One region of the Comamonas aquatica genome, then DNA from elsewhere that is predicted to be linked to it. Evidence: riboswitches for the same ligand, from Rfam matches in the RefSeq annotation. Region 1 holds a riboswitch; the other holds the start of a gene.
The links. Region 1 has a riboswitch for cobalamin ahead of KAQ61_RS10270 (TonB-dependent receptor domain-containing protein). Riboswitches for the same ligand answer to the same signal wherever they lie in the genome.
Positions count from the first base shown of each region.

Region 2: another riboswitch for cobalamin. It lies ahead of cobO (cob(I)yrinic acid a,c-diamide adenosyltransferase); the one in region 1 lies ahead of KAQ61_RS10270 (TonB-dependent receptor domain-containing protein).

Region 1 covers NZ_CP072916.1:2,161,859-2,166,715, reverse strand. The annotation lists gene KAQ61_RS10290 (transglycosylase SLT domain-containing protein) at 1-145, opposite strand, end outside; gene gloB (hydroxyacylglutathione hydrolase) at 142-918, opposite strand; gene KAQ61_RS10280 (class I SAM-dependent methyltransferase) at 917-1,690, shown strand; gene rnhA (ribonuclease HI) at 1,687-2,136, shown strand; cobalamin riboswitch at 2,308-2,533, shown strand; gene KAQ61_RS10270 (TonB-dependent receptor domain-containing protein) at 2,595-4,475, shown strand; gene KAQ61_RS10265 (cobyrinic acid a,c-diamide synthase CobB) at 4,531-4,857, shown strand, end outside.
Region 2 covers NZ_CP072916.1:1,218,633-1,223,489, reverse strand. The annotation lists gene cobW (cobalamin biosynthesis protein CobW) at 1-310, opposite strand, end outside; gene KAQ61_RS05835 (ABC transporter ATP-binding protein) at 354-1,163, opposite strand; gene KAQ61_RS05830 (FecCD family ABC transporter permease) at 1,163-2,197, opposite strand; gene KAQ61_RS05825 (ABC transporter substrate-binding protein) at 2,194-3,063, opposite strand; gene cobO (cob(I)yrinic acid a,c-diamide adenosyltransferase) at 3,063-3,689, opposite strand; cobalamin riboswitch at 3,816-4,031, opposite strand; gene KAQ61_RS05815 (GNAT family N-acetyltransferase) at 4,083-4,586, opposite strand; cobalamin riboswitch at 4,646-4,857, shown strand, end outside.

The DNA of each region.
Region 1 (4,857 bases):
ATTCCAGCGAGGTGACCTTGGAGGTGCCGGGGGAGGCGCGGGTGATGGGCTTGAGCGGACCGTCGTACGAGGAGGTGGAGGGGGCGGTCGCGCAACCAGCGAGCCAAACCACGCTGGCGAGGACTAAAAGATGGCGCAAATTCATCGGAATGCGTTTTTCCATTCACGCAGCGCTGCGAACACGCTGGCGGGTTGTGTAGGGTCTACGGTGGAGCAAAAGTGGTGTGCGCTGTGCGCAACCTCTGTAACGTCGCAACGTAGAAAAGGGTTGATTGCCAGCTCCTGCCCCAGCGTCGAGGGCAGGGTGGGCTGCTGTTGCTGGCGCAGTGCCTCGCAACGCGCGCGGTATTGGAGCAAGGCTGGGTTGCTTGGTTCCACCGCGCAGGCAAATTTCAGGTTGCTCAGAGTGTATTCATGGGCGCAAAACACACGGGTGTCGTGTGGCAAAGCCGCCAGCGTCTGCAGCGAGTCGTACATCTGCTGCGCCGTGCCCTCGAACAGGCGGCCACAGCCGCCGGAGAACAGCGTGTCGCCGCAAAACAGCAGCGGGGCCGCATCCGCGGGGGCGCAGTACCAGGCGATGTGGCCGGCGGTGTGGCCGGGCACTTCCAGCACCTGCCAGTCTTGCCCCAGCAGGTGGATGCGGCTGTGCGCGTCGACGCGTACCACGGGCTCGGGCAGGGGCTCGTAGGCCGGGCCGTAGACCGTGGCGCCGGTGGCATTACGGAGCGCGTCCACGCCGCCCACATGGTCGGCATGGTGGTGGGTCACTAGAATGGCTTGCAGCTGCAGTCCCTGGGCGTGCAGCGCCGCTTGAACGGGACAGGCGTCGCCAGGGTCCACCACCACGGCGTGCTGGCCGTCGTGCAGCAGCCAGATGTAATTGTCAGAAAACGCAGGCAACGGCAACAGGTTCATGAACGATGCAAAGCAAGAGGGCCATCCGTGGATGGCCAAGGCATTTGGCCGCTATCTGCTCGACTGGGAGCAGCAGCGGTGTGATGAGGCGGTGGCGGATATTTTCGGCTATCACAGCGTGCAGCTGGGCTGGCCCCTGCTGCAGGCGCTGCGCCACAACCGCATGCCCAACCGCTGGGTGGCCGCGCAAAGCACCGATTGGAACCTTGAACCCGGGGCTTGCCAAGTCCCTGATGGTGTACAACTGTTGTGCGCCCCCGAGGCGCTGCCGTTCGCCGAGTCCAGCGTCGACCTGCTGGTCCTGCCCCACACCCTCGAACATTGCCAGGACCCGCATGCTGCCTTGCGCGAAGCGGTGCGCGTGCTGGTGCCCGAAGGGCGGCTGCTGCTGTTTGGGCTCAACCCCTATAGCCTGTGGGGGCTTCAGCATGGGCTGGAGCGTGTGCCGGAGCCTGGGTTGAACGCCTGGCGCGGCCTGCCGTACTGGCGCGTGCGCGATTGGCTGCAGGTGCTGGCCATGGACGTGGTGGCCGCCGATTTCGGTTGCCACGCCCCGGCGCTGGAGGCGCCGGCCTGGCTGCAGCGCTGGCGCTGGATGGATAGGCTGGGCAACAAGGCCTGGCCGGTGCTGGGCGGTGCATACTGCGTGCTGGCAGTGAAAAAGGTGCATGGCATGCGCCTGCTGGAGCCTGCATGGCGCAAGCGTGCGCCCGCAGCGCAGGCCCGCCCGGCGGCAGCGTGCCAGCAAGCACCACAAAGGAAAGAAATTTGAACCAAGTAGTGATTTACACGGACGGGGCCTGCAAGGGCAACCCGGGGCCGGGCGGCTGGGGCGTGCTGATGCAGGCCGGGCCGCACACCAAGGAGTTGTTTGGCGGCGAGCGCGAGACCACCAACAACCGCATGGAGCTGACCGCCGTGATCGAAGCGTTGCGCGCCCTCAAGCGCCCCTGCGATGTGACGCTGTTCCTGGACAGCGAGTACGTGCGCAAGGGCATCACGGAATGGATCCACGGCTGGAAAGCCAAGGGCTGGAAGACCTCGACCAAGCAGCCGGTGAAGAACGTCGAGCTGTGGCAGGCGCTGGATGCGCTGGTCAGCGGCGCGGGCCACCGCATCGAATGGCGCTGGGTCAAGGGCCATGCGGGCGATCCGGGCAACGAGCGGGCCGATGCCCTGGCCAACCTGGGCGTGGACCGGGCGCTGGGCAGAATTTGAAAAGATAGCGCCTGGCGCTGAATGAACAAGGGCTTCAGATAGGTTTGTATCTGAGGCCCTTTGTTTTTGTGCGGATGCAGCTCATTTTTTGTGCAGCCCTGCGCCAGGCTGCGGCACTGCTGTGCGGTGCACCATGGCCCGTCACGTCCAGTTAGAATCGCCAGCTTGCATTGTTGGTGCTCGCAACTTGGTTCGCAAGATTGCAGTTCAACGGGAAGCAGGATGGTGGGTCGGCCTTCGACCTGACCTAGCCTGCGCTGCCCCCGCAACGGTGAGTCCCTGGCGCCCGTCATAGCGCCCCTCCATCAACACAGCCACTGGGTGCCTTGAACAAGCACGTGGGAAGGCGATGGACTGAGGGACCAGCCCGGATACCGGCCAACATTCGTGTGTCTGCCCTCTGGGCAGGCATGTTTGCCCATTGTCGGCGGGGAGGCTGACACGGGTGGAATCTGGTGATGTTTCCAATGAATGTGTTCGAACAACGGCGTCAGCGTGCCTGGATGCCGGCGATGGCGTGGCGCCCGGTCTCTCTGGCGGTGGTCTGTCTAGCGGGCCTGGTGGCGCCGGCGGCCGCGGCGGCCCTGGATGAGGTGGTGGTCTCGGCCACGCGCTCCGAGCAGCGCCTGAGCGAGGTGCTGGCGGATGTGACGGTGCTGGACGGGGAGGCCCTGGAGCGCAGCGGCGCCCTGGCGCTGGAAGATGTCATGGCCAAGGTGCCGGGCATCCAGATCACCCGCACCGGTGGCCCGGGTTCGGACACCAACCTGTTCCTGCGCGGCGCGCACAAGCAGCACACGGCGGTGTATGTCGACGGCATCCGCATCGATGCCCAGAATGGCTCCGGTGGCGCACCCTGGGAGACGCTGCCGCTGGAATCGATCGAGCGCATCGAGGTGCTGCGCGGTGCGGCCGGTGCGCTGTATGGCTCGGACGCCATGGCGGGCACGGTGCAGATCTTCACCCGCCGTGGCGAGACCGGCTTCAAGCCCCATGTGTCCGTGGGCGCGGGCTCCTACGGCACCAAGAAGGGCACGGCTGGATTCAGTGGCGGGCAGGGCGCCTGGGACTATGCCCTGGGCCTGTCCTATGCCGACAGCGAGGGCTTCGATGCCAAGACCGGGGGCACCCGCCGCAACGTGGACAAGGACGGCTACGTGCGCAAATCGGCGAATGCGCGCGTGGGCCTGCAACTCAGCGCGGGCCAGCGCCTGGACGTCACGGCCCTGACCAGCGATTCGAACGCCGGTTATGACAGCCGCGCCCAGGGCAACGACGGTGCGGTCCGCACCCTGGATGCCTATGGCCTGAACTGGCAGGGCGACTGGACGCCCGCGTGGCGCACGCGTGTGGCCGTGAGCCAGTCGCGCCACGGCTACGACACCTGGACGGCCACGCACTACCGCACCGAAACCCTGCTGCGCAACTACCTGGTGCACAACGAATGGCGCAGCCGCGTGGGCACTTTCTCGGTGCTGGCCGAGCGGCGCGAGGACACGCTGGAGAACACCAGCCTGGTGGGCGGTGACGCGCGCTCGCGCCACCAGAATGCGCTGGGCCTGGGCTATGGCCTGCACTGGCAGCAGCACGCCGTGCAACTGAACCTGCGCCATGACCGGGACAGCGACTTTGGCGGCAAGCGCACGGCCACACTGGCCTATGGTTGGGACTTCGCCCCGCACTGGAAGGCCACGGCCTCGGTGGGCACCGGCTTTCGCGTGCCCACGCTGTTCCAGCGCTTCTCGCAAAACGGCGATGCCAGCCTGAAGCCCGAGGAAAGCCGCAACATGGAACTGGGGCTGCGCTGGGGCGACAAGGACCGCGCGTTCAGCGCCACGGCCTACCGCAACAAGATTGAGAACCTGGTGGTCTATGCCGCCAAGCAGGGCACCTGCCCGGTGGCGCTCAGCCAGGGCTGCTACCTGAACGTGGACGCGGCCCAGCTGGAAGGCATCACTCTGGCCGGCAACTGGCGCGCCGGCGTGCTGAAGTGGTATGCGTCGGTGGATTTCCAGAACCCACGCAATGCCCAGACCGGCCGCTTGCTGCAGCGCCGCTCGCAGCGCTATGCCACCCTGGGGGCTGAGACCACCCTGGCGGGCTGGACCCTGGGCTCCGAGCTGCAGGCGGCCAGCCGTCGCTTCAACGACGATGCGGAGGCCGTCAAGTCCCTGGGTGGCTACACCCTGGTGAACCTGTCCGCCTCGCGCCAGTTGGCCAGGGACTTCACGCTGACCGCGCGCATCGACAATGCGCTGGACCGTGACTACACCCTGGTCAAGGACTACGCCACCGCCGGGCGTACGCTGTGGCTGGGCGTGAAATGGATGCCCTGGTAACCGCCGACGCCGTATCTGCCCGCCGTGGCCCTGGCGGGCACCCCCGAGAGCTTGCATGTCACCACTGATCACTCCTCCATCCCCTCCCGTGCACCACTGCGTGGCGGTGCTGATTGCCGCCCCCGCTTCGGGCCAGGGCAAGACCACCATCACCGCGGCGCTGGCGCGCTGGCATGCCCGCCAGGGGCGCCGCGTGCGGGTCTTCAAGTGCGGGCCGGATTACCTGGATCCGTACTGGCACCAACTGGCCAGCGGGGCCACGGTGCACAACCTCGATGGCTGGATGGTGGGCATGGATGAGGTGCGCGCACGCCTGCATGCCGCGGCCGCGCAGGCCGATGTGATCCTGATCGAAGGCGTGATGGGCCTGTTCGACGGTAGC
Region 2 (4,857 bases), 940 kb from region 1:
TGTGGTCGATCTCGTCGCGGCGCTCGATCAGCTTGCGCATCACCGGGTAGAACTCTTCCTGCACGGTGCAGCACATGCAGCCATTGGCCAACTCGTACAGCTGGCCGCTCTGCGCGCCGGCCTCGTCCTCGCAGCCGATGCCACAGCCACGCAGGATGTCGCCATCGATGCCCAGCTCGCCGAACTCGTTGACGATCACCGCAATGCGGCGGCCATTGGCGTTCGCCAGGATGTGGCGCAGCAGTGTGGTCTTGCCGCTGCCCAGAAAGCCGGTGACGATGGTGGCGGGAATTTTTTGGTGGGTGTTCATGGTCGAAAGACTCCTGTGATCCGTGAAAAATGGGTCGTCGGCTTCAGCGCACGCCGGCCCCCGAGGGTTCTGTCCCAGGCCCGCAGCGCCAGGGCAGCACATAGCCCTGGCTTTCATGCTCGCCATGCATGGCCTGGACCTGGTAGACACGCTGCAGGTGTGCCGGGGTCAGCACATGGCGCGGCGCACCGCAGGCCACGGCCCGCCCGCCTTGCAGCAGCAGGACGCGGTCGCAAAAGCGGCTGGCCAGGGTGAGATCGTGCAACACCACGACCACGGCATGGCCGGCATTGCACTGGGCGCGCAACAGCTCCATCACACTGAGCTGGTGGTAGGGGTCCAGCGCCGCCACGGGCTCATCGGCCAGCAGCAGCGGCGCCTGCACGGCCATGGCACGGGCCAGGCGCGCGCGGGCGCGTTCGCCGCCCGACAGCGCGTGCAGGTGGCGTTCGGCCATGTCCGTCAAATGCATAGCACTCAGCGCAGCATCCACGGCATTCTGATCGGTTTTGGATGCCGATGCCAGGCGCCAGCGGCCTTGGTGCGGCAAGCGCCCCAGCGCCACGAAGTCACGCACCTGCAAGGGCCAGGCCACCTGGTCGCCCTGGGCCAGGTAGGCCAGGCGCCTGGCGCGCTGGTGGGGGGCCAGGCGGGCCAGGTCCTCGCCATCCAGCAGCACCCGCCCCTGGTGCGGCAGCAACTGGGCCAGAGCCCGCAGCACCGTGCTCTTGCCCGCACCGTTGGGGCCGATCAGGGCCAACAGCTCACCCGACTGGACCTGGAACGACAGGTCCTGCACGCAGGCCTGACCCCGCCATGCCACCTGCAGCGACTCGACCGACAGCGTACGCATCAGCGATGCCTCCAGCGCTCGCGCACCACCAGGTAAAAGAAGAAGGGCGCGCCGATCAGGGCCGTGACCACGCCCAGCATCAGCTCCACCCGCCCGCTGAGCAGGCGCAACGCAATGTCTGCCCCCAGCAGCAGCACGGCCCCGCCCAGCGCACTGGGCAGCAGCAGGCGCGAAGGCCGGTAGCCCACAAGGCTGCGGAACAGGTGCGGCACCACCAGCCCGATGAAGCCGATGGACCCCGTCACCGCCACGCTGGCACCCACGCACAGCGCCGTGCCGGCAATCACCTGCGCGCGCAGCCGCGGCAGGTTCACGCCCATGCTGGCGGCCTCGTCCTCGCCCAGCGTCAGCGCATCCAGTTGCCGGCCGCTGCCGGCCAGGATCAGCAGCCCCAGCGCAATGAACGGCAGGCACAGCCGCACCTCGTCGAAGCTGCGGTCGGCCAGCGAGCCCATCAGCCACAGCACGATGTCCTGCATGTCGGTGGGCGTGGGGGCCAGGTTGATGGCCAACGACGTCAGCGCCGCCATCAGCGAGGACATGGCCACGCCCGCCAGAATCAGGGTCAGATTGCTAGCGCCCCGGCTGGCGATGCGGTAGAGCACCAGGGTGGCGGCGGCCGCGCTGGCCATGGCCACCGTGGGCAACAGCCAGGCATTCCAGTGCCACAGCCCGAAATAGATGCACAGCACGGCACCCAGGCCGGCGCTGGAGCTGACGCCCAGCAGGCCGGGCTCTGCCAGCGGATTGCGCAGCAGGCCTTGCAGGGCCGCGCCCGCGACACCCAGCGACATGCCCACCAGCACCGCCAGCACCACGCGCGGCAGGCGGATTTCCTGCACGATGGCCTGGTGGCGCACGGCCAGATCGCTGGCGCCTGCAGGCTGCCAGGCAGCCGCCCACCAGTCCGCCACCCCGATGGACACCGAACCGATGCCCAGGGAGATGCCGGCCAGCACCAGCAGCAGGGCCAGCAGCCCGGTGTTCAGCAGCCAGACACGGGGCATGCCGGTGCGCGGGGTCCAGCGCATCATGGCGCCCCCTCGCGCAGCGCCACCCGGGCGGCAGGCCGCGGCAAGGCGTCGATCTGGGCGGCCACCGACTCGGCCGCCTCGATCAGTTGCCAGTTGCTGCAGCCCCAGTCGTTGTGCTGCAGCACCACCACGGGGATGTGCTGCAGCAGCTTTTGCATCTGCGGATGGCGGCTCAGCCCGGAGCGGGCGTAGGCCGCGTCATTGACCAGCCCGGGGGTGATGAAGATGTCGGGCGGGTTCTGCACAATGCGCTCCAGGTCGATGCGCCCCCAGCCCTGCAGGCCCAGCGCGCTGGCATGGTTGCGCAGGCCGGCGGCCGTCAGCACGGCGTCCACATGCGTCTGCGCCCCCGCGCTGCCGCCATTCGGGCGTAGGTACAGGACCTTGAAAGGCCGCGGTGTGGCGCGCAACTGCGCCAGCCTCGCGGACAGGCTGTCCAGCAGCGCCTGCGCTGCGGCCTCGCGCCCCAGGGCCTGGCCCATCTTGCGCGTGCTGCTGAAGATGCCCTCCCAGTCGGTGGGAAACGGCACCGTCACGATCTGCACGCCATGGCGCTGGAGCAAGGCCGTCTGGTGCCGGGCATTCCAGCGCCGCGAGGCCAACACCACCTGGGGCTGCAGGTGCAGCACGTCCTCCGCCGTCGCTTCGTTGGCGGGAAACTGCCGGGCCTGGGCGGCCAGGGAAAAGCGCTGCGCATCCTGGCTCTGGCGCGACAGCGACAGGATCTGCTGCGGCGCCGCCAGGCTCAGCGCCAGGGTGTCGGCGCAGATGTTGGTGGACATCAGTGTGGGCAGCGCCCCCGCCCCCACGGCCATGGGCAGGCCGGCGCACAGCGCCAGCAGCATAGCTCGCAGCGGTGGCCGCATCAGAAGTCCACGCCCGCCTGCGCCTTCACGCCGGCCTGGAAGGCATGCCGGGTGTCGGCGATCTCGCTGACCGTGTCCGCCAGCGCCAGCAGCGGTGCCGGCGCACTGCGGCCGGTGATGACCACCGATTGCCCGGCGGGGCGGCGCTCCAGCGCCTGCAGCAGCTCGGGCAGCGCCAGATAGCCGTACTGCAGCATGAAGGTCAGCTCGTCGAGCACCACCAGGCGCAGGCTGGGGTCGGCCAGCATGCGCTGCGCCGCCTGCCAGGCCTGGTTGGCGGCGGGCAGGTCGGCGTCCCAGTCGCTGCGCTGCCAGGAACAGCCCGTGGCCATGGCGTGGTAGTCCACCTGGGCCCTCGCCCCCTGCCCCAGCAGCCCCTGCTGCTGCAAAAAGGTGACTTCGCCCGAGGCGTGGGTGCCCGTGATGAACTGCACCACGCCGGCGCGCAGGCCATGGCCCAGGGCCCGGTACAGCATGCCGAAAGCCGAGGTGGTCTTGCCCTTGCCATGGCCGGTCAGCAGCACGACGATGCCGCGCTCGACCTGGGCGCGCGCCATGGCAGCCTGCACCTGGGCTTTCTTGTCCTGCATGCGTTCGGCATGCTGTTGTTTGAACGTGAGGTCCATGCTCTCCCCGAGCCATTTCCATGGAAAGGCATGCCCATACGGGAAGGTGGTGTGTGTGTGCGGCGGGCCGGCGCCCCGCCAAGGCGGGATGGAACCTGTCAGCAAACGGCCCACACCCCGTGGCATACAACTGCGTGCCAACAGGTCGGTATTCTGGCTTGCCGTCATACAGCGCACACCGCCTTCCCGGGGGGCACCCAGTGGCATCGAAGTGTGTCTGTCAGGCTTACAGCAGCGGGGGCTGCGCCGGAATGCTCTACACCAGGGGTGCGAGGTCACCGGACTTCCCGTTTCACCCCACGCACGCGGGTGCGGCAGGGCTCCTGTTGGAGTCTGGATTATAGAAGCAGAAGCGACTGCCGGCCCTGCGGCGCAGACCGCGGGCGGCAAGCGCTACAGCGCGCATTGCATGTGGATGGTGTGCCAGGGCGCGGCCGTTTCGCGCTGCACCACCTGAAAGCCCTGCTGCTGCCAGAACTCCAGCGCGCCCGGCAGGAACGGGTGCGTGTGCAGGTACAGCAGTTGCACCCCCTGGGCGATGGCATGCTGGCGCACGTGGTCCATCAAGGCCACAGCCAGCCCCTGCCGGCGCCACACCGGGGCGACGAACAGGCGCACCACCTCCACCACGCGCAGCGCGCCGAAATCCAGTTGCGCGAAGCGTCCATCGTAGGCGCGGTAGGCAATGCTGCCCACCATGCCGTGCTGCGGATGCCGGGCCGCCCACATGCCGCCCGTGCCCGCCGCGTACACCTGCTCAAAATGCTGCAGATCCGCGGGGGTTTGCTGCGGATCCACCAGCGTGCCGAACATCTGCTGGCGGGCCATGTGCAAGAAGTCCTGCACCGCCTCCAGGCGGTGGACGGGCGCAATGGCCATGCATTCGGGAAGGGACATATCAGACTGGAAACAGGTGTCCACGCAGACGGTGCCTGCGCCAGACGCTACAAAATCAGCTACATTACCCGAACTTTGGTTCCGCAAGGACATGCGCCAGCCACCGCCAGCCGCATGAGGGAATCCAATGACCGCCACCCGCTTCAGGGGCTGGCGGCCGAATGGAACTGCCCCCGCAACTGTAGGCAACGAGCCCGCCCCATCCGCCACTGAATCCACATTCGGGAAGGCGGGGCGACGCGATGACGTGCCAGTCAGGAGACCTGCCAAA